4 regions of the Sporolactobacillus caesalpiniae genome follow, and region 3 is predicted to be linked to each of the others. Evidence: riboswitches for the same ligand, from Rfam matches in the RefSeq annotation. Region 3 holds a riboswitch; each other region holds the start of a gene.
What was found. A riboswitch is a leader RNA that binds a small molecule or an ion and turns the genes downstream of it on or off. The one in region 3 is predicted to bind S-adenosylmethionine.

Region 1 (7,726 bases), on a different contig from region 3:
GTCGAGGCCTTTGGAACAAAGGCCTTTGCTGCGCGAATCCGAGTCAAATACCTTCGTTTGTTCGGTGCTGTTCTGAGTCCTTTTGAAGCTTATTTTGTTCTGTTAGGTATTGAAACACTGTCCGAACGCTTGGCAAAGCAAGTAGCCAGTGCGGTGAAGATTGCCCGATTTCTGGAAGGTCATCCGCACGTCACATCGGTGCACTATTCTGGACTGCCGGATCATCCGCAGCATGAACTGGTGAACCGCTATTTTCCACGTGGCGTTGGTGCGATCTTTGCTTTTGACATCGACGGAACCGAAGCTCAGACAAAGAAAATCTTAGATTCAGTGAAAATCTTCAGTTACTTGCCGAATGTCGGCGATGCGCGTTCGTTGATCGTTAATCCGGGTCGCACGACGCATCGCGAGATTCCTTCCGCCAATCGTCAAAAAAGCGGACTCACCAATACATTGATCCGCCTTTCGATCGGTTTGGAAGATGCGGATGACCTGATCGGTGATCTGGATCAGGCGTTGAACAAGGCATTTGAGTAGGCAACTATAGAATTTGGGGGAAAAGATTATGGATTTAGGCAAAATTGTCAGGGGCGGGCCGAGTCAGTATTTGTGTACAGAGGATGCCATCAGCAAACTCGATGAACTTGTTTCGCCCTTTTCATCTGTTCATATTGTCACGGGTGAAAAATCATTTGCGGCTTTTCAAAAGGTCTATAAAAAAGAAGTCAAGTGGCCGGTTTACCGTTATGATGGAACGTCGAGTCATGAGGATATGGATCGTCTGACGCGTGAGATCGGTCAGGCGGATTTAGTTATCGGGATCGGTGGCGGACGTGTATTAGATACCGCCAAAGGCGTCAATCACCGGCTGCGCGCACAGTATATCTGCATTCCAACGGTTCTTGGCACCTGTTCCGCGTATACGCCGCTTGCTATCATCTATAATCAGCAGCATGAACATATTGGACGCGATCATTTTCAAGAATCCGCCTACGCGGTGCTCGTTGATCTATCTTTATTAATTGATTCGCCGAAAGACTATTATGTTGCCGGCATTGGAGATACATTAGCGAAATGGTATGAGGCGGAAGCAATACCGAAGGATGCGTCTCAGCAAATCGATCCCTTTGTAACACTTGGACTCAGCGCGGCGCTGCAAACGAAAAAGCTGCTGCTTCAGTATTCAGAGGAAGCGGTGGCAAGTCTGGAACGCCATCAGCTCAGTCCCGCCTTCCGTATTGTATCTGATGTGATTGTCGGTCTTTCCGGAACAGTAGGCAGCTTTGCACGCGATTACGGACGCGCTTCCGGCGCCCACGCTGTTCATAATGCGATGAGCAAGATTCCGGAGACGAGCCGTTATCAACATGGAATAAAGGTTGCGTATGGTTTACTTGTACTGCTTGTCACTTTGGGTCAGGATGCTGAAGTACGGAGGCTGCTGCCCTTTTACAAGCGAGTCGGCCTGAGTTATTCGCTGAGCCAATTCAGACTTCAGGATGCAGAGAAGGCTAAAGAAATTCTCGCCAGAGAGTGTCAAACGGAGCTCGGCTTTCGTTTTGTCTTTAAAACCTTTGATGAGGCGTTTATTCTGAATGCATTGAATCAAGTGGAAACGTTGGTAACAGAAAGCGACAGTGAAGGGCAGGCAATCGGAAAATATGGCTACAAGGCAGATGAACAGCAAGTATGAGCAGATTTGTCACTGATGAAACAGCTTACCAATCCATTTTCAAAGAACTGCACCAACACCCGGAACTGTCGCTGCATGAATATGAGACAACGGCAAAAATCAGAGGCTGGCTGCAGGAACAATCGATTACGTTGCGAGAGACCAGCTTGCCAACCGGCGTTTTTGCCGAGATCTCAGGTGACCCGAACGGACCTGCTGTAGGACTTCGCGCGGATATCGACGCATTGCCGATTCATGAACAAACCGACTTGCCCTATAAATCACGAAATGAAGGCGTGATGCATGCTTGCGGTCACGATTTTCATACGACCGCTTTACTCTGGGCCGCCGCTTTGTTAAAACAAAATCAGGAAAATCTTCCAGGCACTGTCCGTCTGATCTTTCAACCTGCCGAAGAAACCGGCCATGGGGGACTCAAAGTGGTCAAAGACGGTCAACTCAAAGGACTGGACACAGTGATCGGCATTCACAACAAACCCGATTTGCCGGTTGGAACGATCGGTATCAAGCCCGGACCACTTATGGCGGCTTGCGACAAATTTAAAATCACGCTTCATGGAGTCGGCGGACATGCGGCAATTCCCGAACGGACCCGCGATCCGATTGTGGCTGCCGCGTCATTCGTTCAGACAGCGCAAACGATCGTCAGTCGAAACATTTCGCCCAAGCATGAAGCGGTTGTGAGTATTACCAGTATTCACGGTGGCGACGTGTGGAATGTGTTGCCTGGAGAGGTTGAACTGCTCGGCACGGTACGCACCTTTTATGATCAGGACCGAGATTTGATCATTGATCGTTTTGCCGCAATCGCCGATGGGCTCCAGAAGGCCTGCAACGTGCAGATTGCTGTTGAATGGGGCCAAGGAACGCCATCCGTATTTAATGATGAAAAAATAACGCGGATTGTTCGCGCAGCAAATGAAAACGAAGTGCAGGTGGTGACACCGGAAGTATCGGTGGCCGGAGATGATTTTTCTTGTTTCCAACGTGAGGTACCCGGCGTGTTTGCATTCGTAGGATCGAACGGACCGGAAGATTGGCATCACCCTGCGTTCCATGTTGATCCTGAAGGAATCCGCATTGCCGCGGAGCTCTATTGTCGTTCTGCCGTTGCCGTACTGAGGGCATTAAAGGATTCGAACGTTCATTGATCTGCAGAAATCAGTGACATACTAATAAAAGAATAGTCCTAGTCATGCTTATCTAGAGAGGTGGAGGGATTGGCCCTGCGAAGCCTCAGCAACCGGTCGTTACGACACGGTGCTAATTCCAAAAGTAGTAATGCTTGAAGATGAGTTGAGGTCAGTAACCATGAAAAACCTGTTTCCTCTTCTTATTGATGAGAAAGCAGGTTTTTATTTTTTGCGGCAAGGACAAAGTGACTCAGGGAAGGTATCAGGAATTTGCTGAGAAGCTTAAACACCAATAAAGGTTAAGCAATAAAATCTATTAAGGAGATGTCGCACCATGGGCAGCGTTCAAAAAAAATCCATTGAAAACAGACAGGAACGGTTAATCGAACAGCTGATTGCTCATGAAGTATATAAAATAAATGGAAAGCATCTTTTTCAATTACCGCTATCCGAGTTGGAACATGAATATAAGCACGTACGGAACCTGCATTCCACTATGTAGGAGGATTCAACGATAACACAGAAATGACCCATCAATCCAACAGCCATTTACATTTTCTGGTGCAACTTTCTTTTGATCACTTTTCCATATTTTCCATAAAAGGCCAGAATAGAAAGAACGACGCCCAATGGAAGCAATGCAGCATACTGTGTGAAATGAAGCAGTAACCCTGCCGGAAGCGCCGCGCTCTGCTGAATGCCTAGTCCGGCAAGGCCGATAATGACTCCGTATTCAAAGAGACCAACAGAACCGGGCGAGGCAGGTATAAAGCCAACGAGGTTTGTTGTGGCAAAAACGGCGAGCGACATACGAAGAGATGTCACCCAGTTGAAGCCGAACGCGATCAGTCCCATCCACATGGAAAAAAGAAGGAGGATATATGAAAGAAGAACCCAAAGCATCATCTTCAGCATACCAATCGTTAAATAATAGCTGCGCAATCGCGGCACAAAATAAATAACAATCAACAGCAACACGATGAGGACAATACATGAAAAGAAAAGAATCCACAGGATAGTTAAGATCTTGGTATCTTTAAATCCAGAAAAAGGTACGGCGAGAAGTGAGATGACGATAATCGCAATCGAGTCAGCGATCGCTGGTGCCATAATTAACTTCGTCCGACGCAGCGCAGTGTAGTCGTCCGGAAAAAAAGCGAAGCGTAATCCGTCACCGATATGAAGAGGCAAAATCATATTTGCCGCATGCCCGATACCAACGATTTGCAGAGCTCTCAGACGGTTGATATTCGGGTCAATGCCTAATGTGTACCCAAGGCTTCGAATATAGTTTGAATAGATATTAAGGACAACCGAACCAAAGACTAAGAACCAATTAATTTTCGAATTGAATACAGTGTTTAGATCCAGGCCACCCAGTGTTTTGAATGAATAGTAGACGACTAAAAGAGTAATGATTATTCCCAATAGTAGCTTGAACTTCATTTTTGTGGCCATTCAGATGCTCCTGCTGCACGTTTTTTTGGACTTCAGTCGTTAAAAAAAGAATTTTCAAGCGGTTGGCAGATCTTTAGATGCATTAGTTTCCCCAGCTGTTTGTATGATCAGCTCAGCAATCTCGCGCGCAGATTCAGGTTTTCTGAATCGATACTGGCTTTGTGCGATTTGCAGGAGCTTCTCGCCGTTATTGACCAGTAATTCAGAAACCATGTCGTTCAGACGGTTTAGGTTCGTGCAATAAAGACCTAACTTGTGTTTTACGACAAACTGAGGATTCTTCGCTTCTTGGCCTCCCAGAGCGCCGGTGATGATGACCGGTTTACATAGGTTGACCGCCTCCATTAATACATTTGGGCTTGCCCGAGTGATCAGAAGATCAGCTTCCATCATACGCGCCTTTATTTCCGTAATAAATCCATAGATTGTAACGCGCTTCCCAATGTAAGGAGAAAAAGCATTCTCCATCAATTGAATTAATGCTTTGTTATGTCCGGCAATAATTGATAGGTGAATTTTATCATTGTTAAGCAATGTTTTTGCGATTTTCAGAACCTGAGTCGATCCCTGACTCCCGCTAATCAGAAGGATTGAAACAACTTCTTTTGACGCGTGGCAGTGCGGTTCGGGAAGACTGCGGTCACAGAATGTGTCGCGTACGGGGAATCCGGTTAAAAATAATTGCTCATGCGCCATACCTACCCTGAGCATCTTTTGCTGTGCCTCATTTGATGGGCATATAATATACGTTGCGCGTTTATCTGCCCAAAGGCTTGTAACGTTGTCCAGATCCGCAATCAGTGAGATAAACGGGATATCCAAATGTGACTGATCCAAGATGTCTAAAACCGAACCAACGAAAAGATTATGAACGGATACGATTATATCCGGATGAAAGGAATCGATCTGCTTTAATAGAGACTTTTTGATGCTTCGAGCAACAAACCGATTGACAACTGGTTTAAACGGATTACTTAATTGATAGAAAAGCCCCCAAAGCGCAGGGAACTTCACTGCAAACGAGTCATAATTGTGACTGGAAGAGCGCAGAACCCAGCTGCCGAGACCGAATCCATCAATTACAGTAAATTGACTATCAGGATATAAGAGCAGTAACTGCTTGCTCAATGCTTCAGTAATACTTTTATGACCGTTCCCCGTGTACTCGGATGAAAGAAACAGAATCCTATTCACAGAAAAAACTCTCCTCTAGATATCTTTATGGAGCACATCCAAATTCAACCTATTCCCTCTAATCGTCATCTTTTTATTGGCGAGAATACTTAAAATTCTTGGACGATTATACCGTTGGATAATAATATATGGAAGATTGCAGAGTACAGCAAAACCAAAAATGAAAAGTGAAATGCCGGTATGATTCCATTTTGTAAAAAGAAGCGAACTGATGATGATGCACCAATGGACCAATTCGGCACGGCATGTCTCCAAAGCGAATCTGCATAAATACTCGGTGCTGTATTGTTTCATTTGTTTCTTTGAAAAAAGGAAGGACAGAAAATCACTGAGTTCCGGCAAACTATTCTTCCATCTTTTCACGCTAAACCAATGCTGATAGAAATATCCGTCTTTTTCCCAAGCTCTCACCTTAAATAACCAGCTGTCATGGTGAAAGATAGCAATTGGGAGTTTAATCGAAATAACCGTATTAATTATTGAGATGATCACGAAAACAAGTATATTATTGATCAATGCAAGTAATTTCATAAGGATCATCTCTCTTTTGTAAATCAGGTTACCTTTATATGTGGTCTGAAGTAGGACGTCTGACCAACCCCAGCATAGAAATGATGTGAATGTTATCTTGGTCGAGAGAAAATACAAAATCTAAATTAATAATAACGCTAAATCCTAGAGAAAAGCAGAGTGTGAAAAAAAAACGAAAGAAATAATTAAAAAATACGGCTTTTCAGATTTCGTGACAATCTCGATTTTCCCTCAGCTCACACCAATGAATTACCTTTTTCAATAACGGCTTACCTCATTGTTTGCCATATAGGTTAACTATTTTTTGCGCTGATTCAATGACTTTTATTTTCAGTCTTTCAGGTTGAACCACCTCTGCTTTTGAGCCGAGAGCGAGTACCTCTCGCAGTGCTTGGTCAAAGGTTTCAAACTGGATGTTAATGATCAGCCATTCTTCATTTGGTTCATGATCTTGTATTTCTAAGGTATATCCATTCTTTGAGAGTTCATGGAAACCATCTGGATGAGTGCGAAGCAGCACTGGATAACGGGGACGTGAGTTTTCAAATTCACGGCACCAGGTTGACCAGAATGAAGAAATAGAGAATTGCTCTGGAAAAGTGAATGGCGTATGGGTCACGTTAAGCTCTGTGATCCGAGATGTACGATAAACTCTCAGCGTATTGTCATGCTCTGCAATTAAATACCAAACGCTCGTTTTAGCGACAAGACCATAAGGGGCAACTTCTCGAAAAATTAGTTCTCCGTTTTCCTTTTGATAGTTGATTTGAATCTGCAAATTGCGCTCCAACGCTTGTTCAATGGTTGGCAATGCGGCAATGGATTTATGATTGCCAAACCAGACTCCGGAATCCAAATAGATGCGCCGTAGAAATTGATTGGTTTCACTTTTATAGGATTCAGGCAGATTCTGTATTATTTTTTTCACAGTCACAGGTTGTGTCGAGATGCCCAAATCTTTGAGAAGCTCCGCCGAACGATTAATTAGCAAACTCTTTAATTCAGGCAAACTCATACCTGAAATATCGATACGAAAATGTTCATCCAAAGCAAAGCCCCCATGAGAACCACGAATCGCATAGATAGGGACACCGGCAAAGTTTAATGCGTCAATATCTCGGTAAATGGTTCGCTCAGAGACTTCAAGCTTTTCCGCGAGACATTTTGCCGATATCACTTTTTTGCTTTGTAACGTGAAAAGAATAGATAATAATCGATCCGCACGCACGATGACCTTGCCCCTCCCTTTTTTTTCAGTATATCATCGATATATGACAAAGGATGTCAAGCTTAATCATTAATCTAAAGGAGTGGTTTAAATAAGAATGCATTGAAAGTCAGGTGTCTCGTAAAAATGGATCGTATCTTTTCCTCATTAAAAAAAAGGACATGGTGGATTTTATTCGGGTATACGATATCTTTGTTTGGAACCGGGCTGACCGATCCTTTTCTCATTCTTTATCTGCATCAGCTGAGAGCATTTTCACTTTCTCTGTCAGGATTGGTCATTGGGACGAGCGGTTTTGCCGGTGCGGTCGCCATACCGATTTCAGGACTCCTGATTGATCGGTTTGGTGAAAAACGCGCTTTTCTTTCTGCTTTAATCATGAGCGCATTGGGGCGGATAGCTTATGCTGGCGCGTCTCGCTTAGAATGGGCGTTTCTTGCAGCAGTACTATCAGGCGCTGGGGCAGCGGCGGCTTGGAATGCGCTATCG
Region 2 (7,726 bases), on a different contig from region 3:
ATTAAAGAAAAACAGAATTTCGACATTAAGATTGTCACTCCTTCCGCGCAAACTAAACTACTCTGCTTGGAGAATGGGCTACAGGTGCTTCATACAGAATGCGTTGGCCATATTGATCTGGCTTTTGACGGCTGCGATCAAGTCGATGCCCAGCTTAACGCTTTAAAGAGCGGAGGCGGGATTCACACGAAGGAAAAACTGATTGGAACGATGTCTGATGAGTATATTCTTCTCGTGGATGAATCCAAATATGCACCGATACTGACTTTTGAAAAGCCAGTGGTTCTCGAGATTTTGACGGACGCGCTTGCCTACGCTCGAAGCAGGGTCGAACAATTAGGCGGCAAACCAGCCATGCGGCGCAGCGGCGCAAAAGATGGATTTACAATTTCCGACAATGGTCACCCGTTAATGGATGTATCTTTTAACCAAGTGAATGATATTCGTAAACTGGATAACGATTTGCAGGCCATCCGTGGTGTAATCGACACTTCTCTTTTCGTAGATGTCGCAACAAAGGCTCTAATCGCCGGAGAAAATGGCATGAGATGGTTGAACAAGCCAAATCACGAGGTGTCACTATAATGAAAGAACTGAAATGGGCCATAATCGGTCCTGGGGCGATCGCTTCTGAATTCGCACAGACAATGCACGCCAACGGACGGAAGATCTATGGTGTCGGATCACGCAGCTTGGAGCGAGCACAAGTATTTGCGGATAAGCATTCTATTGATAAGGCATATGGAAATTATGATGACCTTTTAAATGATCCGAGTATTGATGTTGTTTACCTCGCGACCCCGCATTCCAACCACTACAGCTATCTGCTTAAGTGTTTGGAGTATGGCAAGCATGTCCTCTGTGAAAAGGCAATTACCGTAAGCAGCAGGCAACTTGATCCCGTCCTTCGTTTCGCTGAACAGAAAGGTCTGATCGTTGCTGAAGCGATGACGATTTATCATATGCCGCTTTATCAAAAATTAAAGGAAGTCGTCGAGAGCGGAGCAATTGGCGAAGTCAAAATGGTTAACGTAACCTTTGGCAGTCTAAAACCATATGAAGTAACCAGTCGTTTCTTTAATATGGATCTCGCCGGCGGGGCACTGCTTGACATCGGCACATATGCCCTTTCTTTTGCGCGGTTCTTCTTAAAGAGCCAGCCTAATGAAATTTTAACTACGGTTAAACCTTTTGAGACTGGTGTGGATGAACAATCAGGCATTATCCTAAAAAATCCCGATGATCAAATGGGTGTCATAACGCTCACAATGCGGGCAAAATTGCCAAAACGTGGACTTGTTACCGGCGATAAGGGCTATATCACTGTAGATAATTTTCCGCGGGCAGACAAAGCGACGATCACGTACCCAGATGGTCGTGTCAAACTAATTGAGGCCGGAAATACTGCCAAAGCAATGGTTTATGAATATGACTACATGAATGCCGTAGTTAATGCAGAGATTGAGGAACGGACGATTCCGTTCACCGACGGAGTGATGAAAATCATGACTAATGTGCGTGATCAATGGGGCATTCGTTATCCTTTTGAGTAACAAATGCGTTCCTTGCTGCGCACTGATGCATTGATTTTTAATCGTTTCAAAAAAAGAGAGCGTTTTCTTTTTCATTTTCGAAGGTCTGCATTACAATAGACATGTGATATTAATTACACCAACTATTGAAGGGAAGATGTGCAATGAGTATTCAAGACACAGTCCTGGAACACGCAGTAGACACTGACTATAAATTATATATTGGCGGCAAATGGGTTGAAGGTTCCGAGGGCAAGAAATTAGCAAGCTATAACCCTAGTACGGGTAAAAAGTTGACAGAATTCATAGACGCGAGCCACGCCGATGTAGACGCTGCCGTGGAAGCTGCTACAAAAGCTTTTGAATCTTGGAAAGAAGTCAGCATTCAAGAAAAAAGCACGATCTTGCTGAAAATCGCCGACTTGATCGATGAAAACGCCGACCGATTGGCACTTGTTGAAACGTTAGATAACGGTAAGCCGCTTCGCGAAACGAAAACAATTGACGTTCCGGCAAGCTCCGACCACTTCCGCTATTTTGCCGGTGTTATCCGTTCTGAAGAAGGAACAGCAAATGCACTTGATGAAAATACATTAACCATTAATTTAAAAGAACCTGTCGGTGTCGTCGGACAGATCGTTCCTTGGAACTTCCCATTGCTGATGGCAGCATGGAAGATCGCTCCGGCCATCGCCGCAGGCAACACGGTTGTTATTCACCCGTCATCATCAACATCATTGAGTCTGCTCGAATTGGCTAAGATCTTTGATCAGGCGCTTCCTGCAGGCGTTGTAAACGTTGTCACCGGGCGCGGTTCTGATTCCGGCGACTATATGCTCCATCACCCAGGCTTCGCGAAACTTGCATTCACGGGATCTACACAGATCGGATATGAAGTTGCCGCGGCAGCCGCAAAACGCTTAATTCCGGCAACACTCGAACTTGGAGGAAAATCCGCAAACATTTTCTTCGACGATGCACCATGGGAACGCGCGATTGAAGGCGCACAGCTCGGTATCCTGTTTAATCAAGGTCAGGTTTGCTGCGCGGGCTCACGAATCTTCGTTCAAGAAGGCATTTACGACAAATTTGTCAGCGCTCTAAAAGAAGCGTTCGAAAAAGTTAATGTTGGCCTTCCTTGGGAAGACGGCGTACAAATGGGGGCTCAAGTCAACAAACGTCAATTGGAAAAAATCTTGGACTATGTAAAAATAGGTCAGGATGAAGGTGCGAAGCTTGTAACCGGCGGATGCCAGCTGACCGACAACAACCTTGACAAAGGGGTCTTTATGGCGCCGACACTTCTTGCGGATGCAAACAACGATATGCGTATTGCGCAGGAAGAAATCTTTGGACCTGTTGCAACTGTAATCAAATTCAAGGATGCCGACGAAGCTATCAAGCTGGCGAACCAATCCGATTACGGACTCGGCGGCGCGGTATGGACGCGTGACATCAACAAAGCGCTTCGTGTGGCACGCAGCGTACGCACCGGCCGTATGTGGGTCAACACCTATAATCAGCTTCCTGCAGGCGCTCCATTCGGCGGCTACAAGAAATCCGGCATCGGTCGTGAAACCTATAAGAGTATCCTCGATGCCTATACACAAACGAAAAATATTTATATCAGCACAAAGGAAACGGTTGACGGGCTCTATTAATTAAGGCATAAGAAATATTCTATCGAGTAGGAGGAGATAATTTCTCCGACCTCTCACACCACCGTACGTACGGGTCCGTATACGGCGGTTCAATAGCTTAAGTGTACATGCTCGAACAGATGGACTAGATTTTTGAGTCCCACCTGTTCGAGTATTTTGTTTGTGATCGACCGATGTAAGATATGGCTACAGGCGATGCGCCAGTAGCCTTTTCGTGTATTTGCCCATTCCCATGCTTTTGGTTTTGGAACGTTAAGTTTCATGAGACTTTTATATCTCGTCTTGACTTTCTTCCAACGTTTCCAAATGATCTGGCGAATTCTTCGCCGGAGCCACTGATCAATATGCCGAATATAGCTCTTCATATAGCTTATGCCATAGTAGTTGATCCATCCTGTGGTTACTTCATTAATTTCTTTAACGATCCCACGGATGTTACCGCTTCGGCTTCTTTTCGTCAGTTGTTTGAGCTTTCGCTCAAAGCGCTTTTTCGACTTGATGTGGGGGCGAAATCCCAATCCCTGCTTGGTCGTGTGCAGGCAGAATCCAAGAAATTTAAGTTTCGTTGGGCTGCCGACCTGAGTTTTCTCCCGATTGACGGTTAGTTTCAGTTTATCTTCCAGAAAGGTGGTGATGCTCTTCATGACTCGTTCGCCCGCTCTTCTGCTTTTGACGTAGATCGTACAGTCGTCGGCATAGCGAACAAACTTATGTCCTCTTCGTTCCAGTTCCTTGTCCAGTTGATCAAGATAAATGTTGCCTAGAATGGGCGAGAGATTCCCCCCCTGGGGAACACCGGCCTCGGTCGGTACAACCTTTCCATTCGTATGCACACCACTGCGCAGGAACTTGCGAATGAGTTGAAGGACGATTTTGTCCTTAATCCGTTTTTCCACGCAATACATCAACTGATCATGATTCACTGTGTCAAAGTAGGCTTTTAAATCAAGATCCACCGCATATCTATATCCTGCTTCGTAGTAAGCCTTGACGCGTTTCATTGCGTTATGGGCACTGCGGTGCGGGCGGAAGCCAAAGCTGTTGTCTGAGAACGTCGGATCAACGATTCGTTCCATCACTTGAAGGATCGCTTGTTGCACCAGTCGGTCACAAACAGTCGGAACGCCAAGGTTTCTTTTTGATCCATCGGGTTTGGGAATTTCCACACGTTTTACCGGTTGTGGCTCGTACGAGCCATTCGTGATCTGTTGGATAAGCTCATCCCTATTTCGCATGAGAAAGGGAAAGAGTTCATCAACGGTCATTCCATCAATTCCGGCTGATCCTTTATTCGCCTTAACACGCTTATAGGCTCGATTTAAGTTCATTCGGTCGGTGATTCTCGTGATGAGATCATGCACACCATCTCTTCTTTCAGTTTCACCGTGAGTCGTACTGCACACTTCTACCGTACCTTCGGATTCCATCCTATTCTTCGATAGATAGCCATCTTTTGATGTTGTCTGTGATTGTCGCATGACTCACACCTCCGCTGCTTCCAAGATTACTATTGTTCAGCCCTTCGTCCTGTCGGACTACTATGGCTTCTGCTGACTTCTTACAGTTCACCAAACCATCACTGGCTCGGTTGCTTCTGTGGAAATTTTCTTTCCTCTTGTCGGAGGCCCCTGTAAGATCTCCCCGGGTAAGAACGACCGCTTTCCTTCCATGTGGCTGCTGCATATACTGTTTGAGATTCGGGCAGTATTGGACTTCACCTTGTTACGCAGGCTTATCCGTCTCTATTCAGCCTTAGTATGCAGTTCTTGTTCATCAGCCCAGAAGTTTGCCTCCGGCTTCCTTCAGATTCCACCTCACGGTGGACACCCTTGCCTTTGGCTAACAGTTCCTACTGCCAAGCCTGTAGCGGACTTTCACCGCCTAGCTGTCGTCCATGCCGGGCGCACATAAAAGCGGCGAATGTATGATACATTCGCCATTTTTATATTTATAATTAAATCTACCAAATTACTTGTATTTATGCTTGACAAACAGAAATGTTAAAGCTAAACTAAATTCAATTAAATAAATCTTATCAAGAGTGGCGGAGGGACTGGCCCGACGAAGCCCGACAACCAGCACAGTATCTTGTGTATGGTGTTAATTCCAGCAGATTAAATTCTGGCAGATAAGAAACGAATCGGCGTAAAGACCGTTTCCCTCTAAATTCTGCGGGAAGCGGTCTTTTAATCTGCTCGCACATCCTTTCTAAGATTTTATTTAATGAAAACACTCAAAGGTATAGGGAGAGATGAACATGGCAGAAGAAAGACAGTATGGGTTTGAAACATTGCAAGTACACGCAGGACAGGTGCCTGATCCTGCAACCGGCGCACGCGCGGTCCCGATTTATCAGACGACTTCATTTGTATTTAAAGATGCAGATGAAGCGGCAGACTTCTTTCAGCTTAAGAAGCCAGGCAACGTATACGCACGTATTATGAATCCTACAGAAGATGTCTTCGAGCAGCGGATCGCGCAACTTGAAGGCGGGTCGGCAGCTCTTGCCACTTCTTCCGGTTTGGCAGCTATTACCTATGCGATCCTGAATGTGGCAAGCAGTGGAGACCACATTGTCTCTGCTTCCACATTATATGGCGGTACTTATGAACTGTTTTCCGTAACATTGAAGAAACTCGGTATTGACGTAACCTTTGTTGATCCAGATGATCCTGAAAATTTCCGTAAAGCGATTCGTGACAATACAAAAGCAATCTACGGTGAAACGATTGGCAACCCGAAAATCAACATCCTCGACATTGAAGCGGTTGCTGATATCGCTCATGAGAATAAAATTCCTCTCATTTTGGATAATACCTTCGGAACACCTTACCTCCTTCGGCCAATTGAATTCGGTGCAGACGTCGTTGTCCACTCCGCCACTAAATTTATCGGCGGCCACGGCACAGCGATCGGCGGTGTCATTGTTGACGGCGGCAAATTCGATTGGAGAGCAAGCGGTAAATTCCCGGATTTCACCACTCCTGACAAAAGCTACGGCGGCCTCGTGTATGCCGATTTGGCACCAGCCGCATTTGCCGCGAAAGCGCGTGTTCAATTGCTTCGCAACACCGGTGCAACCATCAGCCCGCAAAACGCATTCCTGTTCCTGCAGGGTCTGGAATCACTATCGTTGCGTGTTGAACGCCATGTTCAAAACGCGCGCAAAGTTGCTGAATTCCTGAACAATCACCCGAAAATCACTTGGGTCAACTATCCTGAACTTGAAGGCAATCCATACAAAGAACTCGCAAAGAAGTATCTGCCAAAAGGCCCCGGCTCCATTTTCACATTCGGCGTCAAAGGCGGTTTGCAAGCCGGCAAGGCACTGATCAACAACGTTAAACTGTTCTCACTGCTCGCAAACGTTGCCGATGCAAAGTCCCTGATCATTCACCCTGCAAGCACCACACATGCCGAACTGACTCCTGAAGAGCAGGCGGTAACCGGTGTTACACCTGAACTCATCCGCGTTTCCATTGGTGTCGAAACGGTTGACGACATCATTTACGATCTGGAACAAGCGCTCGCAAAGATTCCTGACGCTGTAGCAGCAAACTAATCACCAAAAAAAGAGAGAACTGCCTTATGGGGGTTATGAAATAAAGAATGGGCCTGCAAATCATTTTTGCAGGCCCATTCTCATTTTACACTGGTTAGAAAATACTTATTTGCTTAAGCTGAATCGGCCTTTCTTGATCATTGTTTCAACACCGCCGATCTTCACCAGCGAACGATTTTCAATCACTTTCTTCATAATTGACGCCGGACGGCCTTTCAAATCTCTACCCATGATTTCTCCAACTGCATCATCTCTTCCTAGTGAACAAACCGTCCCCATGAATTTAAATACAAATGGCTTTGTCGGACGTCCATCAAGCATTGCGTTTAAATTATATGCAGCGCAGTCCGCCTGTTGCATCGCAATCTGCGCCGTTGTCGGATACGGACGTCCGCTTTCGGGGTTAACGACTGCCGAGCAATCCCCTATAATCAAAATAGTTGCATCATCCGCTACTGATAGATCATTAGTGACCATGACACGCCCACGTCGTTGGTCAAAGCCCGATTCACTGACCACAGAACTGCCGCTGACACCCCCGGTCCAAATAAACGTTCCCGCGCGTAATGTGTGCTCCTGATCACCAGCTTTGTAATAAATTTGCTCACCATCAATGCCGCTGACTCGGCCAATCACAAATATAACACCACGATCGCTCAGTTTATGGGCGCCATACTCAGCAAGATGCCGATTGAACATAGGGAGTGCGTTAGGCGTTGGTTCAATGCAGATAACCCGCACTAATTGTCGGTCGACTTGATAACGTTCAATCAATTTTGGAATGCGATGGGTCAGTTCCCCTAGGAATTCAAAGCTTGTAAATCCCGCTCCTCCAACAGCAATAATCAAATGCTCCGGCCGATGATCATTCGTCCATTTTTTAAACTCACCTTCAATGTGTGCTCTTATTCTCGTTACTGAAGGAATATCCGAAATAGACAATCCATAGTGATCCATCCCCGCTATGCCAA
Region 3 (7,726 bases):
CCTCAGTTGCTTTCCCGGTGCCAAAGGTATCCACGGAAATGGATACCGGTTCAGCGACACCGATGGCGTAGGCTAATTGAATTTCACATTTTTCAGCCAATCCCGCTGCGACAATATTCTTTGCGACATATCGGGCCGCATAAGAGGCCGAGCGGTCAACTTTCGTCGCGTCTTTTCCTGAAAAAGCGCCGCCGCCATGACGCGCGTATCCGCCGTAGGTATCAACGATAATCTTTCTTCCGGTCAGACCGGCATCTCCTTGTGGTCCGCCAATAACAAAGCGCCCGGTAGGGTTAATGAAAAATTTGGTTTTTTCATCAATTAAGTTCGGCGGAACTGTCGGCCGAATTACAAACTCATGAATATCTTTCTTGATTTGTTCTTCGGTCGCTTCTGGATCATGCTGTGTGGAAATGACAATTGTGTCAATGCGTTCCGGATGGCCCTGTTCGTCGTATTCAACCGTTACCTGAGTCTTTCCATCGGGACGGAGATAACCGATCGTCTTGTTTTTGCGAACGTCAGCCAGCCTTTTTGCAAGCTTATGCGCGAGTGAAACTGGGAGCGGCATCAGCTCCGGTGTTTCATTGACTGCGAAACCAAACATCAATCCTTGATCTCCGGCACCAATTGCTTCAATCTCATCATCTGACATCGTGCCCTCACGCGCCTCAAGCGCCTTGTCAACGCCCTGCGCAATGTCTGCCGATTGTTCCTCAATAGACGTTAAAATTGCACAGTTAGAGGCATCAAAGCCGTATTTCGCATTGTTATAGCCAATCTCCTGAATCGTACGGCGAACTACTTTCGGTATATCCACATAGGTGGAAGTCGAAATTTCACCTGTTACAAGGACAAGTCCAGTATTAACCACAGTTTCACAAGCAACCCTTGCATTTGGATCCCCCTTAAGGAGTTCATCAAGAATTGCATCTGAAATCTGGTCGCAAATCTTATCCGGATGGCCTTCAGTTACCGATTCGGAAGTGAACAAGCGTCTTGAATACTTCTTCGTCATTTTTCTTCACCCTGCCTTTCAAACATTATATACAAAATGGTGTCAACGGTACTCGATCCCTCTGCTTTTGTTTTCAAGGCATGAAAAAAGCCCACTCCAATTAAGGATAGGCCGATTCTTATCGCGCGCCTCTTATTATCAGAAGAAAGACGAAACAATCTCTTTTCTCTGCAGGTTAGCACCGTGCCGTTATTCGGCCGGTTGCCGGGCTTCATCGGGCCTGTCCCTCTGCCTACTCGGAATAAGAGCAGCCGTATGTAAATCCCATCATAACGCAGGGGATTAAAACTGTCAACGAATTCCTCGCGACTGTCACAGGCAAACATTGCAGAATAGTATAGATTGAAAAAACTAAGATTCACAGAAATTCTGATTTCACTGTCCATTGCATCGTGACACATACACTGTTAATCTATTAGAGTCTGTTCAAAAAGGAGGACAAAAAGAGCCGAGGTCAGGCAAATCGCCACGTCGCGTGTCATGCCTGACACTAGCTCGTCCTGAGCGTCGAAGATCAAGGAAGCGCAGTTTTGAGCTACCCGCGCGTACTTTCACAGGACGTGATGGCTTCACCGTTGTGCACAGGGCCGTGCACGGTATTAGTTGAAGATCCCCTGTTAATACGTGAGGAGCGGAGAAACAAGCTGACGCAGAACTTCCACAGGATGCGGTGACTTCTGCGTTTGGCACAGGACGTGCATGCTGTTAGCAGAAGATCCTCATTGCCTTTTTCCCGGACTTTTTGAACACCCTCTATTAGTAGGTATTATTATTTCTAATGCGTTATACTATAAATAGTAAGTGAAAATTTTTTGATTAGACAACTTGGCTTCGTCAAGCCCTCTGGCGAATGCGAAGTTTTAGCTGCTTCTATACTCCTCTGAATTTTAAACATTCTTAACGTACACAGAAAGGGTTGATTCCATGTACCATGCGTCCCTTGAAACACCCATCTCTGAATTGCTGCATACCGGGAACTCGTTCATTAATTTATCCGTTCCTGAACTTATTGAACATGCACTGAAGAAAAATGAAGGCGTTTTAACTAATAACGGCGCTCTTGCTGTTACAACCGGAAAATATACAGGGAGATCGCCTAAAGACAGATTTTTCGTTAAGGATGAAGTGACAAGCGAATTAGTTGACTGGAGCAGGAATCAGCAAATAAATGAAAGCGTTTTCCTTAATGCTTATCAGAAAATTGTTCATTACCTGACAGGGAAAAAAGACAAATATGTGTTTCGCGGCTTCGCAGGTGCAGACCCGGAGCATCGCCTCGCCATTCAGATTGTTAATGAGTATGCTTGGCAGAACCTATTCTGCCGGCAGCTGTTTATTGAGCCAACCAACTCGGAGTTGGAACATCATCACGCTGCGTTCACGGTCCTTGCCGCTCCAGGATTCAAAGCAGATCCACTTGTTGACGGCACACGCTCCGAAGCGTTTATCATCATATCCATGAAGTACAGGATCATTTTAATCGGCGGCACTGAGTACGGAGGAGAAATTAAAAAATCCATTTTCACTGTTATGAATTATTTATTGCCTCAAAAAGGGATCATGTCGATGCATTGTTCAGCAAATCAAGGATCAGACGGACGTGTCGCTTTATTTTTCGGATTATCAGGAACGGGAAAGACAACTCTCTCCAATTCACCGGATCGATCTTTAATTGGCGACGATGAGCATGGATGGTCGACAGATGGTGTGTTCAATATTGAAGGCGGATGCTATGCCAAAGCCATCCGATTGTCGCGTGAAAAAGAACCGCAAATCTATGACAGTATTCAATTCGGCACCATTCTTGAGAATGTTGTCATCTCCCAGAAAAATCGCAAACCTGACTATGATAATGCTGATTTGACAGAAAACACACGTGCCGCGTATTCGCTGAATGCTGTTGCCAATGCCTTGCTTCCAAGTATTGGCGGTCATCCGAGCACAATTATTTTTCTGACAGCAGATGCTTTTGGTGTACTTCCGCCAATCAGCATACTTTCCCCGGAGCAAGCGATGTACCAATTCCTTTCAGGCTATACGAGTAAATTAGCCGGTACAGAACGCGGCGTTGTTGATCCCGAAACGACCTTCTCAACCTGTTTCGGCGCTCCATTTATGCCGCTTCCGGCGATAAAGTATGCCGAACTCCTTGGGACGTCAATTAAGCGAAACAATGTGACCGTTTACCTTGTGAATACCGGTTGGAGCGGCGGGCCGTACGGGGTTGGCAAACGCATTGATCTTTCGTACACAAGACGGATAATTGACGCCGCCTTAAATGGCAAACTAAGTGATCAAGACATCTATAAAGATCCCATTTTCGGTTTGCATATTCCACGATCATGTCCGGGTGTTCCCGATCATGTGCTGATACCTTGGAAAACGTGGTCGGATCATTCAGCATATACTCAAGCTGCCCAACATCTCGCTCAGCAATTCCAAGCGAATTTCAAGAAATTTTCGGATGTTCCGGAGCAGATTCGCAGCGCCGGACCGATCTATTCATGATCACCGTTTCAACTGCTTGCGATTTGCAAGTCTTTAGTTGTAATCAAAAACCACCCGTGTGAACGGGTGGTTTTGATTTTAGTCAGACTTGTAATTCGGTCACCGGTGTCCATTTTCTTTGACGAATGGCTTTCATCGATAAAGGGAGCACTTGATCCTTCATCAAGAAGCTATACTGTTTCCGCTCTTTAATTGACTCAGGAATATAACTGATAAACCTTGGGCCATCGGTCTCCATATAATCCTGTTTCAGAGTTACTTGGTCAACGCTGGCAAAGTAAATATTCTTTACCATTTGCTCGTTTTGGCCGTCGACTTGGTATTGACCTATAAAATATAACCGGTCAACATGGGCACCTGTTTCTTCAAATACTTCTCTTCTGGCTGCTTCTTCCGGCCGCTCGCCGGGTTCTACCTTTCCACCGGGAAACTCAAGACCGCGTCTTGAATGCATCGTAAGCAGCCATTGACGATGGAATTTGCAAAGGACCCAAACATGCTTTGGGTTCTCCGAAAAGGGAGTTGACGAAAGCGCAAGCGTTACTTTATTCCCATAAAAATCAGAGAAAGTTGGATAGTCGTTCATCCGATCTTCACCTCCACATCCGCATTGAGCGGACTTCTAACCTATTTTATCAAAAATAAGCCCGCATACCTGCCCTTATTGTTTTTTTCAACCAATATCTTCATTGTTTTTTTTCTGATAGATCTTCCATTCATTTTCGAGTTCGGAGAGTGTCCATTCATTCAAGTGATCAGACTCCTTCATCTCAACATTTTGTCTTAATGCCTGAATCAGATATTTTTTCCGGTTCTCGACGGCTCTTCTCAACAAGTTAATACGCTTCATGAATGAACAGGGTTGCAGACAAGTAAACGGTTACATAAGTTTCCTTGACCGGCACCCTTCCCCCCTTCCCGCACAGCGGCTTATACAGGTAACTACGCTCGTATTCTTCAAAAGGCAGTCACACAGAATGATTCAATTAAGAATCATTATGCGCATGCGCCATGTTTTTAAACACCATTATACAATAAAAGCGCTTTCAATTGTTCGTTATTGAGAATATATGAAAATGAGGCACAATCAACAATCTTTTTTTTAAAATAATGTTTAGCTTTTGGATAACATGGCAATAGTACAAATAACCCTAACCCCAATTCACTTTTTAATTGGAATCCGCATTTAAATGCGGATTTTTTTTGCAAAAAAAAGCGCTCAGGGCGCTTATACTTTGGTCGTTCTGGTTTTTCGTATTTTTTCCTGAAACGCCTTTTTCTCTGCCTTTGTCATCTTCTTGTACGTTTTAATAAATTTTTCGTACTGCGGCATAACCTCTGCCATTGAACCATAGTTTTCGACATGCCCATATTGAATCCAAAGCGCTTTATCGCAAAACTTCTTCATTTGGTTGATGGAATGACTGATAAAGAAAATCGTCTTGCCTTTTTCCTTAAACTCATTCATTTTATCAAGGCATTTATCCGCAAAGGTCTGATCTCCGACAGATAAAGCTTCGTCAATCACCAAAATATCCGGATCGATATGAATGGAGATTGCAAAGCCGAGCCGTGAACGCATCCCGCTCGAATACGTCTTCACCGGTTGATCAATAAAATCGCCGATATCGGCAAAGTCAATAATCTGCGGTGTTAATTCAACAATCTGCTTTTTATCGAACCCAAGCATCAAGCATTTAAGCTCAATGTTCTCGCGACCGGTGAGTTCTTTCTTCAAACCCGATTGAATTGCAATCAGTGCCGCTTCCCCCTTGATTTCAACCGTTCCGGAGGTGGGCGGAATGATTCCGGCAATAATATTAGAAAGCGTGGACTTCCCCGATCCGTTCACACCGATGATCCCGATCACATCGCCTTTATTCGCTTCAAAGCTGATTCCTTGCAGCGCGTAAAAAGACTTTCCGTAGCCCTTTGGCGAAATCAAATCTAAGATTTTTTCGGAGTTTTTCGCATACATTTTATATTTTTTTGTTACATTTTTTACGATAACCGATTTTTCCATGAATGGAGATCCCCTTACAAATAATCTACGAAATGATCTCTGAATTTCAGATGTATAAATGAACCGAAAAGCAGCGCCGCCAGAACAAATCCCCAAAAGTATACGGTATAGCCAATGTGATCAATCCCATACCAAGAAGCGCCGAGCAGTGTTGAACGGTAGCCTTGTACAAGATAATACATCGGATTGAGCAATAATATTTTCTGGAATATGTCCGGCAGTCCGGCGTCCGCAAGTCGTGCGGGCTCCCATAGAAATGGTGTCAGATAAAACATCATACGCATGAGCGAAATCAAGATCTGATGCACATCGCGTACGATTGTTGAAAATGTCGATGTAATCAGCGATACGGAAAACAGAAATGCCAGCGCGGCAAACATAAAATAAGGAAGCTGGATCATATAGATACTGATTTTATACTCTGTGAATTGCAGAATTACAATAACAATTCCCGTAATCATTAAATGCTGATAAAATTTTTCAAGAATGACGTAGCTTGGTATCGCACTCATCGGAAAATTCATTTTGGCGATGAAGCGAATACGTGAATAAATTGATTTCGATCCTTGAATGATGGACGGCTGTACAAAAAACCAAACAATAATTCCTGAGATCAACCAAATAATGTAAGGAGGATCGACCCCATTATCAACCGGAATGTCATTGCTTCTGCCTAGAATTTTACCAAAAACCAGCCAATAAATTGCGATCTGAATTAACGGATTAATGACGACCCATGCCATCCCCAGATAGTTGTTCGTATTCTCACTTTTTAATTCATAAAGGGACAAGCGCCTGATGAGATACAAGCTTTTCACTTGTTCCCGAATGACTTTCCATGCCGATTTCATATCAATTTCCTTCCACTAATCAACAATTTGCCTTTCTCCTTCCATACTTTAACACAGCTTATTTAAAAAAGGAAACGCAGTCAACAGGCTGGTCAGTGCTGTTTCAATAAAACAAAACAAAATCAAGAATAATAAGCCTCATCTCGGGAAAAATAATTTTAAGAATGATGAGCAAACGTAAAGGAAGAATTTCATGTATACACTACTCTATCTTACATATTTTGGATTCCTTGCAATTTTTTTATTATTTGTCGGTTTCCGCATTCCAATCGGTGAGACGATTTTGCTTTATCTGTTAATTGCCTTTCCTTGTGTCATGCCTTTTGTGATCCTTCTTTTAGACCAGCCTCATGATGAGCGAAAAAAAGCGAAACAAATGGAACGGGATGCAAATTAAAGGGAAACGAGGCGTTCTTCGTGTTTTGGAAAAATAGAAAAAAAAAGAATGACCACGGTCCGGCACAGCCCGCAAAGAACATGGCAGACTTGCTGATTCAGTTGCAGACCAATCCTGATTTCAATCACTATCGTCACGAAAACAAAAGGTTTACCTGTTGGGTATCATTCGTTGTCTCGTTGGTCGATCTGGAGTACATTCACAGAGATCTGCTGCCTGCACTTTATTCAGATCGCGTACAAAGTATGAAAGATATCGCACAAGTTGTGCCCGCAGATAAATTAATTAAAACAAAGGATTTATCCGTGATCCAGTCAAGTCTGCTTGACGGCTTTTTAATGATTCAGCCATCGCAGAATGGACAACAGGTCTATTTGATCCCATGCACGAAAAAACAGGGACGAGCAGTAGAGCAGTCCGAAATTGAAAGCAGTATTCTGGGCTCTCATGATGCCTTCGTTGAATCATTAGAAACAAATATCAACTTGATACGTACGCGAATTCCGATTCCGCAATTCAAAATTGAAGAATTTCATAAAGGGAAACTTTCACGCACACGGGTCTCTGTTGTTTATATTGAAGGAATCGCAAATAAAGCCAACCTGAACACGATCAAGCAAAGGATTACCGACCTTGAAACCGTAAGTTTGATTAATGCAAATATGCTTGCACTCATGATTGCCGACAATAGTTTTTCATTTTTCCCTCAATTCATTGACACCGAGCGTCCCGATCGTGTATGCGGCGCACTTTATGAGGGTAAAATTGCCGTACTTGTGGACGGTTCTCCAAATGCGCTTATTCTTCCAAGCACGATTGTTGAGTTTTTCTCGACATTAGATGACTATACACTCGTTTGGCCGATCGCATCCTTATATCGGCTGCTGCGTTTGTTTGCCGTTGCCTTTTCCGTCATTTCTTCATCGCTG
Region 4 (7,726 bases), on a different contig from region 3:
CTTTTTTAGAGGAATAAATGAGAATCAGGCGGCGGGTTGCGAGATTTCTGCGGGAACCGCGAGCAACCGGTGTGCAGTATTCATTTAGTGTGGACCCCTTAGGGAGTGGGACCTATGTTGAAAACGATTAATCCAAATGACAAACGGAATAATGCATGAAAACAGTGGGTTAATGCACGAAAAGGTTGTTTCAATGCACGAAAAAGCGAGCGCAATGCACGGAAAACCAAGTCAATGCGTGAACCAGAACCCTTCCATTATTGATGGCGAGATGTATGCGAAGCCTTTCTCGGTAAGGATGGAAAAATAAAAAAATTGAATTCCTGTACAGCAAGAACTCAATCCTTTTTGTCACGCACAGAATACACAATCGCTTCTCTGTGCTCTTTATTGCCAAGTGCATATACCTTCTGGCTATCTTCTTCTTCAAAAAAATGAAACGGCACTTTTCGGTTATAGTCATAGGGAAAGCCGCCCAGCAGAACGATGCCGTCGGTATATTTCAGATCTTCATCCAAATAGGGATCAAATAAATAGAGATAATGGTTTGTCGTGTCCACCTTTGTTGTTAGTACATAATGTTCGCCGCCGTAGTTTAATCGGAGAATGGCAGCACCGCCGTTTTTAATCGCAGCAATGATTTCGCTGCCTTCGCCTAAATGAACACGCTCGCCTGCATAATAGTTTCCTGTGATGGGCAGTCCTTTAATTGGTCCGTTGTGATTCAGCCATTGGGCGATAAACTTCATTGCCGCTTTCGAAGTGCCGCTCTTGCCGACTTCACCATCTGGGTTATATGTATCAAGGGAATAGGTGGTAATAGCTTTGATCACGTCAGGCGGAACCACTTCTCGTGGAAAGAGGTAGTTCATTGTATTCAATAGAGTTACTGTGCCGCAGTCATAGTCAGACATCTGATAATATAGTGGCGTCTTCATGCGATCCCCTCACTTATAATGATTATTTGGATCAAAGCTGTCGCGGAGTGCGTCACCGATGAAGTTGATGGCGAGCACGAGCAAGATGATCACAATACCTGGTGGAAGCCAGAGCCATAGCTTTTCAGTCAGGATGGTTAAATTCTCTGCGCCATTTAGCATATTGCCCAAGCTGGCGGTCGGCGGCTGAATACCCATGCCAAGAAAACTAAGCGCTGCTTCATCAAGAATGGAGTAAGCCATTACAGATGTCGCATAGATTAAGACTGGTGCGATCGCATTAGGCAGTATTTCTGAAAAAAGAATGTAGGTCTTAGGCAATCCCGCCAGCTGATCGGCTTTAATAAAATTGGTTTCCCGAAGTGAAAGAACGCTGCTGCGTACAAGTCGTGCAATCCCTGGCCAGTCGACAAATCCGAGAATGAGAATAATCGAAAGTAAACCGGGCTTGAAGATTGCAGCGGCAACAAGAACTAAGAGAATATAAGGAAACGACATCACCATATCTGTCAGTCCCATTAACGCCGCGTCAAGCTTTCCGCCAAAGAAGCCTGCCACGAGGCCGATTACAATACCAATCATCGAAGAAATAATGGTTACAGATACACCGACAAACAGAGAAATTTTGATTCCATAAATTAGCCGGCTTAGAACATCTCTCCCGATTTGGTCGGTTCCCAACCAGTGCTGCATTGAAGGAGGGGAAGAAAATGATCCTGTAATGTCATTGGGAGAATAAGGCGTAATCATGAAACCAAAAAGGGCAATCAAAGCAAAAATGATGACTACGATCACACTGACATAGGCGAGTTTATGTTTCCAGAAAGCATGTGTACGCAAGCGTTTTTGAAATTTCTTTTGAATGAGTGCTTCCATTTTTACCTCTTATAGATTATTTGAAAGTTATTGTCGGATCCACCGCTGCATAAAAAATATCGGTTAATAAATTGGTGATAAGCACAACTATAGCTGTTAACAGGCAGACGGCCATAATGACAGGATAATCATGATTTAGTACCGCTGTCATGGTTAAAAGACCTAATCCAGGCCAAGAAAAAATCTGCTCAATAATCACGGTACCGCCAAACAACAGTGGAATTTGCATGCCAATCACCGTGATAATGGGGATCAGCGCATTTTTTAATGCATGTTTATTAATGACCAGAAATCGACCAAGACCTTTAGCCTTGGCCATCAGTAGATAGTCCTTTTGCAGGATTTCCAGCATGGCAGAACGGATATAGCGAACGTTGCTTCCTACTGTTGCGACAACCAATACACTGACAGGCAAAAGCATATGACTAAGCACATCACCAATGCGTGTTGTGCTGCCGAGCTCACTCATCCCACTGGAGGGGAGCAAACCTAATTTGACTGTGAAAAGATAAATCAGGACTAAAGCGAGAAAGAAGCTCGGGATGCTCGTTCCAATAAAGGATGCTGTGACAATAGTGTAGTCTTTCCGTGAATATTGATGTGTTGCGCTGTAAATGGCAATAGGAATCGAGAGCGCAATACTAATGAAAAGAGCACTGCCCATGATCAGCAGTGTGGGTCCGACATGGCTGGCGATTAAATCCGATACAGGCTGAAAACTTTTATAGGAATAGCCGAAATTTCCATGGAGCACTTGATTGAGCCACACGAAATATTGGACATAGAAAGGCTTGTTTAATCCGTATTCAATTGCCTTCGCATTCACAGCGGCTTGAGAGATCTTAGGCCCATGGATCATTTCCAGTGGATTACCCGCATAGCTCATGAACAGGAAGTCAATGACTGTAATACCCATGAGAATCGGAAGAGCAAATAGAATTTTTTTTATGACATATTTTCTCATAGTCCTTTTCCCTTCAGAATGGAGGATTTCACATAATGACTCGTGTGCCGATCAATAAGCTTGAGTGGTGAATCATCATCTGCGTTCCAAAGCCCATGAGCGTTTGCTTCCGATTTCATCGATTTAACGAGAGGACTCGCGATTGGAATCGCATCTTTTAAGACTTTGGTATAGGGATGAACAGGATGACTGAACAGTTCGGCGGATTCAGCAATTTCAAGAATTCGCCCTTTATTCATCACGGCAATCCGATCACTTACGTAGCTAACGGCACTGAGCCCGTGACCAATAAAAAGCATTGATAGATTTAGTTCGTCTCTTATATCTTTAAGTAAATTTAAAATCTGGGCTTGAATGGAAACATCAAGCGCTGAAACGGGTTCATCACAGATTAAGAGCTCCGGTTTAAGCGATAGAGTGCGAGCGATGCCGATTCTCTGCCGCTGCCCTCCCGAAAATTCGTGCGGGTATTTATCTTTTGAATTTCTGGAAAGACCGACAAGGTTAAGTAGATGGTCAATATATGCATCGACTTCATGCTTTGGAACGATATGGTTCACCAAGATAGGTTTTGCTAGAATAGTAAAGACATTTTTCCTCGGATTTAAAGAAGAGTAAGCATCTTGAAAAATCATCTGTATCTTCACTCGGTTCGCTTTCTTTTCTTTAGGCGTGAACGTCGTCGTATCTTTGCCGTAAAACTGGATAATCCCTGATGTAGGCTTTTCCAATCCGACAATTTGCTTGCCTACGGTTGTCTTTCCGCTGCCTGACTCGCCGACAAGTCCCAATATTTCTCCTTTATTGATCTCGAAGGATACATCGCACGCGGCATGGACAACAGCTTTCGTAAAAAATGAGGCGGACTGAACCTTATAGATTTTATTGAGTTTAATGATTTTCAATACACTATCGTTACCCATCATTGTTCTCCATTCAGCAATTCTTCCGCATAGTGGCAACGTACATACGATCCCTGTATTTTTCTAAATGGTTGGACATTTTGCACACATGCCGGTCGTCTGAACGAACATCGATCAGCAAAACGACATCCTTTTATCTGGTAATATGTTTCTGGTACAACACCTTTTATTGGTTCAATTATCTTTGATTTTGAAAGCGCGACATCAGGAATCGACTGAAGAAGCGCTTTTGTATAGGGATGTTTCGGGTACAGGAAAATGTCGTTCACTTTTGCTTCTTCAATGATTTGTCCTGCGTACATCACTGCCACTCGATCCGCCATCTGGGCCACGACGCCCATATCATGAGTAATTAAGATCAGAGCCATATTTCTTTTTCTTTTTAATTGATCGAGAAGATTCATGATTCCAGCTTGAATGGTAACATCCAATGCCGTTGTCGGTTCGTCGGCGATCAGAACCTTAGGATTGCACGCCAGTGCGATGGCTATAAGCACGCGTTGCCTTTGTCCCCCAGACAATTCGTGAGGATACTTTTTTAAGATCAATCCATAATCAGAAAGACCTACTTGGTTCAGTAGGTCAATCACTCGTTCTTTTTTCTCTCTGCCGGAACATTTAAGATGGGCATCAATGATTTCTTCTATTTGGGTTCGGATAGTGAATACAGGATTGAGACTTGTCAACGCATCTTGAAAAATCATGCTGATCTGATTTCCACGGATCTTATCCAGCTTGTGATCCGTGAGACGCTGTAATTCCTGATTCTCAAATTTGATTGATCCGGAAGTAACCTTGCCGTTGTTTTTTAATAATCCTAAAACAGAAAGCATGGTGATACTTTTACCGGACCCTGATTCGCCGACCAGACACAACGTCTCGCCCTTATCTACATGCAAACTGACATCGTGAACAAGAGTCCGCTCTTCGGAATGAACGGTATAGGTGGTTTCCAGATGTTTGATTTCAAGCAAATGATCCATTGAAACTCATTCCTTTATTTACAAGCTTATTTTTTCCATTCCCATTTTTCAATCGTGTTGAAGGAACCGTAGATATGCGGTTGAGCATTTTTGAGATCCTTATTATAAGCGCCTAGCGAACGTAAAATATATGCTGAGTAAACAGGAACATCTTTTTGAACGATTTTATTAATGTTGCTGTACAGCGTTTTTGTTTCTTCTGTATTCTTCGCCGATTGAATCTTAGAAAGATTTGCTGCTAGTTGACTATTTTTATACTGCGGCCAGTCTCCATCACTGTTGACGATCCAATCAACATCCGGGTAAGGATCGATTGGGGATAGCGTATATTGAACGGCGAACAAATCGAATTGATGCTTTGAAGCTTTGGTCAGAAGGTTGGACAGATCTTGAGTCTGTACATTCACTTTTATACCAATTGTCTTCAGATTTGCTGCGATAATATCGGCTGCTTGGACAAAGGTGCTGTCACCAGAATTGACGAGAAAAGTCAATTCCTTCGATTTGTCCCAATGCGCTTCTTCAACGAGTTTTTTTGCCTTTTTCAAATTGAATGCGGCCGGTTTGATCGATGAGTCAAAATACGGGCTGTATGACGAAAGGAATCCATCAACGATCTCACCATTTCCATGCAGCAAACTCTTCACTATTTCTTCACGATTGGACGCCAGTTGAATTGCCCGTCTAATACGAACATCGGAAATCGTTTTAGTATTTATTGAAACGAGCTGATTGGTGAGCGGCTGCTCCAGTACTGTTTTTACGTTGCCTAATTTTTGAACGTTTTTATAATCTTCTTGTGGGAATACACCTAATGTTTGTTGCACAAAATCAATTTCACCGGATTTAAGTCCAGAGTACAACTGGCTTGATGGCACAATTTTTATGTTCAGATTTTTGATTTTCGGAGCGCCTCTCCAGTAGTCTTCATTTGCAGTATAGGAGATGTAATGATTGGAATCATATTTTGTTAGCCTGTAGGGACCACTGACGACAGTTGGTTTATTGAACCAGCTGTATTTGCCCAATTGATCAGGGCTGACATCTTGTAATACATGCTTTGGAATGGTAAATAGATAGCGCCCAATTGTATTGTCAAAGGTTGCGATCGACAGTGGGGCTTTTGTAACGAATACTACTGTTTTGCTGTCTATCTTTTTCACGCCGGCAATGCTTTTTGCTCCATCCGGAGAGTTTCCGCTATCGTTAAATCCTTTTAGCACGGCATAACCGCCTATATTTACATTTCCAACCTTAGGATTGGTTAATCTCAGCACCGAGAAGATCACGTCATCTGCCGTAATTGCTTTGCCGTCCGACCATTTTGCTTTTTTATTAATTTTGACGGTAAAGGTCCGATTGTCTTTTGTTGTCACGCTGTCCGCTAACTGACCGACAACATTCAGTTTGCTGTCAAGCTCAATTAATGGCAGAAAATTGAGCCCGATGGCATATTTCCCTAGTTCAGTTAGATCCACGAGCAACGGATTGATCGTGGACAAGGAATCCGTTGCACCGATTGTGACTGTGTTTTTATTGACTTTAGTACTGCTGCTTTTTTTGTCGGACGCACTTCCGCATCCCGAAAGCGTCAAAATAATTAATAGAAAAGATAAAGCTAGAATCATTCCTTTTTTTAAATTCATGGATACTCCCCCTCGTCTCTGTAATGAAATAAACGAACTAGCCTAGGCGTTCAATTTTTAACGTATAGAAACAGCCGCTTTTCACAGAATCAGAAAAGCAGCTGTTTTCGCTGTCTCTTCTTATCTGCCAGAATTTAATCTGCAGGAATTGACACCATGCACAGTGTGCTGGTTGTCGGGTTTCATTGGGCCAGTCCCTCCACCACTCTTGATAAGACCTTTAGTGTTCAATTTTAATAAAGGTGATGTAAAACGTTCTTACAACACATTCCCAGACGCGTTCCGGGAGTTCGTTACGATGATCATTAGATATAATTCATACTAATCCTATGTCAATTAAATTTTATCGAATTACTTGGTTTAAAAAGTGTAAGTGACATAAAATTGTAATATTTTCTTTGTTTGAGTATTCAATTGGTGAGTACGGAACAACCTGAACTGAATAAGTTGAGGCGTTTTTTTGGTAAGTGAATTAGGAAGGGATCGGAAATCGAGTTGTTTCAAGGGCAAGAAAGCGGGTGTCCCCAAAGTCCGTTTTTGACTTTGAGACACCATACATAAATTATGAATCAAGAGCACAGGTGTGAGACTCATACACGGGATCAGCGAATCAAGGGAGACCCCGCAGTTCATGGGTATTAAGCGAGGAGATTTCCGGGTCGGCCGTGGAAAGCGAGCAACCGGAGCGCAGTATAAGAGTTGTTATACAGACAGCCTCTGTTCCATATAGGATGTGTATCGTTCATTTTAGTTAGCAATGTGATCCAAAAGATAACTTATATCTGTGATGATCAGTTTTCGATTCTTGACCATCAGCGCGCCGTCACGTTTTAACTCACCAAGCATTCGATTGACGCTGCTGCGCGCACTGATACCGCAGAAGCCGGCGATGTCATCATTTGTTAACATGAAATCAATCAAAATCCCCTCACGCACTTTGCGCCCGAATAAATCAATCAGACTGTAAATAAAGGCGCAAACCGCGCCTTTTTTTCCATTCATGATCATTCGCTGGGAACGGAAAATATTCTCCGATAATTTCTTACGATAATAGCTTTTGATATAGTTCTGCAGCTCCGGTGTCGCATTGACATATTTCCAAAAGGTGACGCGATCCACTTGATAGAAAGTCGCTTCGTTGGATTCCACACGTACATTGAATGGCTGTTCCGTAAACTTGGAAACCTCATCTCGAAGCAACGAGATAACATCCGGTTTTACGATATAAGAGAGATTAAATTCGCGTCCATCTTGAAGAATAATGCTGTTTTTTATAATGCCCTTCTTGAGAACATACGTATACCGTTCTTCAAGGCCGTGATAAGTCAGATAGGTGTGTCTACTTTTGTTAATTGTCGGTACATTGTGTGCGTCCAGAAAATTAATTAAATATTCG

Region 1: it holds a riboswitch for S-adenosylmethionine, as region 3 does, so the genes downstream of both, ABWW58_RS09490 (Fur-regulated basic protein FbpA) here and metK (methionine adenosyltransferase) in region 3, are expected to answer to the same signal.
Region 2: it holds a riboswitch for S-adenosylmethionine, as region 3 does, so the genes downstream of both, ABWW58_RS06845 (O-acetylhomoserine aminocarboxypropyltransferase/cysteine synthase family protein) here and metK (methionine adenosyltransferase) in region 3, are expected to answer to the same signal.
Region 4: it holds a riboswitch for S-adenosylmethionine, as region 3 does, so the genes downstream of both, ABWW58_RS10055 (ABC transporter substrate-binding protein) here and metK (methionine adenosyltransferase) in region 3, are expected to answer to the same signal.

Annotation. Positions count from the first base shown of each region.
Region 1 is NZ_JBEVCB010000004.1:221,675-229,400, reverse strand. Features, by position in the region: gene ABWW58_RS09505 (O-acetylhomoserine aminocarboxypropyltransferase/cysteine synthase family protein) at 1-537, shown strand, start outside; gene ABWW58_RS09500 (iron-containing alcohol dehydrogenase family protein) at 566-1,693, shown strand; gene ABWW58_RS09495 (amidohydrolase) at 1,690-2,844, shown strand; SAM riboswitch class I at 2,890-2,991, shown strand; gene ABWW58_RS09490 (Fur-regulated basic protein FbpA) at 3,161-3,328, shown strand; gene ABWW58_RS09485 (lysylphosphatidylglycerol synthase domain-containing protein) at 3,376-4,284, opposite strand; gene ABWW58_RS09480 (MGDG synthase family glycosyltransferase) at 4,339-5,478, opposite strand; gene ABWW58_RS09475 (glycosyl-4,4'-diaponeurosporenoate acyltransferase CrtO family protein) at 5,494-6,009, opposite strand; gene ABWW58_RS09470 (helix-turn-helix transcriptional regulator) at 6,284-7,237, opposite strand; gene ABWW58_RS09465 (MFS transporter) at 7,364-7,726, shown strand, end outside.
Region 2 is NZ_JBEVCB010000003.1:147,961-155,686, reverse strand. Features, by position in the region: gene rpiA (ribose 5-phosphate isomerase A) at 1-585, shown strand, start outside; gene ABWW58_RS06860 (Gfo/Idh/MocA family protein) at 585-1,553, shown strand; gene ABWW58_RS06855 (aldehyde dehydrogenase family protein) at 1,697-3,193, shown strand; gene ltrA (group II intron reverse transcriptase/maturase) at 3,283-4,671, opposite strand; SAM riboswitch class I at 5,223-5,328, shown strand; gene ABWW58_RS06845 (O-acetylhomoserine aminocarboxypropyltransferase/cysteine synthase family protein) at 5,451-6,755, shown strand; gene ABWW58_RS06840 (NAD(P)/FAD-dependent oxidoreductase) at 6,861-7,726, opposite strand, start outside.
Region 3 is NZ_JBEVCB010000001.1:168,292-176,017, reverse strand. Features, by position in the region: gene metK (methionine adenosyltransferase) at 1-1,018, opposite strand, end outside; SAM riboswitch class I at 1,148-1,266, opposite strand; gene pckA (phosphoenolpyruvate carboxykinase (ATP)) at 1,943-3,526, shown strand; gene ytkD (RNA deprotection pyrophosphohydrolase) at 3,609-4,112, opposite strand; gene fbpA (Fur-regulated basic protein FbpA) at 4,200-4,361, opposite strand; gene tagH (teichoic acids export ABC transporter ATP-binding subunit TagH) at 4,755-5,549, opposite strand; gene ABWW58_RS00790 (ABC transporter permease) at 5,564-6,400, opposite strand; gene ABWW58_RS00785 (hypothetical protein) at 6,594-6,797, shown strand; gene ABWW58_RS00780 (spore germination protein) at 6,818-7,726, shown strand, end outside.
Region 4 is NZ_JBEVCB010000004.1:334,420-342,145, reverse strand. Features, by position in the region: gene ABWW58_RS10080 (C39 family peptidase) at 339-938, opposite strand; gene ABWW58_RS10075 (ABC transporter permease) at 948-1,814, opposite strand; gene ABWW58_RS10070 (ABC transporter permease) at 1,831-2,778, opposite strand; gene ABWW58_RS10065 (ATP-binding cassette domain-containing protein) at 2,775-3,701, opposite strand; gene ABWW58_RS10060 (ABC transporter ATP-binding protein) at 3,701-4,684, opposite strand; gene ABWW58_RS10055 (ABC transporter substrate-binding protein) at 4,711-6,330, opposite strand; SAM riboswitch class I at 6,448-6,548, opposite strand; gene ABWW58_RS10050 (Crp/Fnr family transcriptional regulator) at 7,078-7,726, opposite strand, start outside.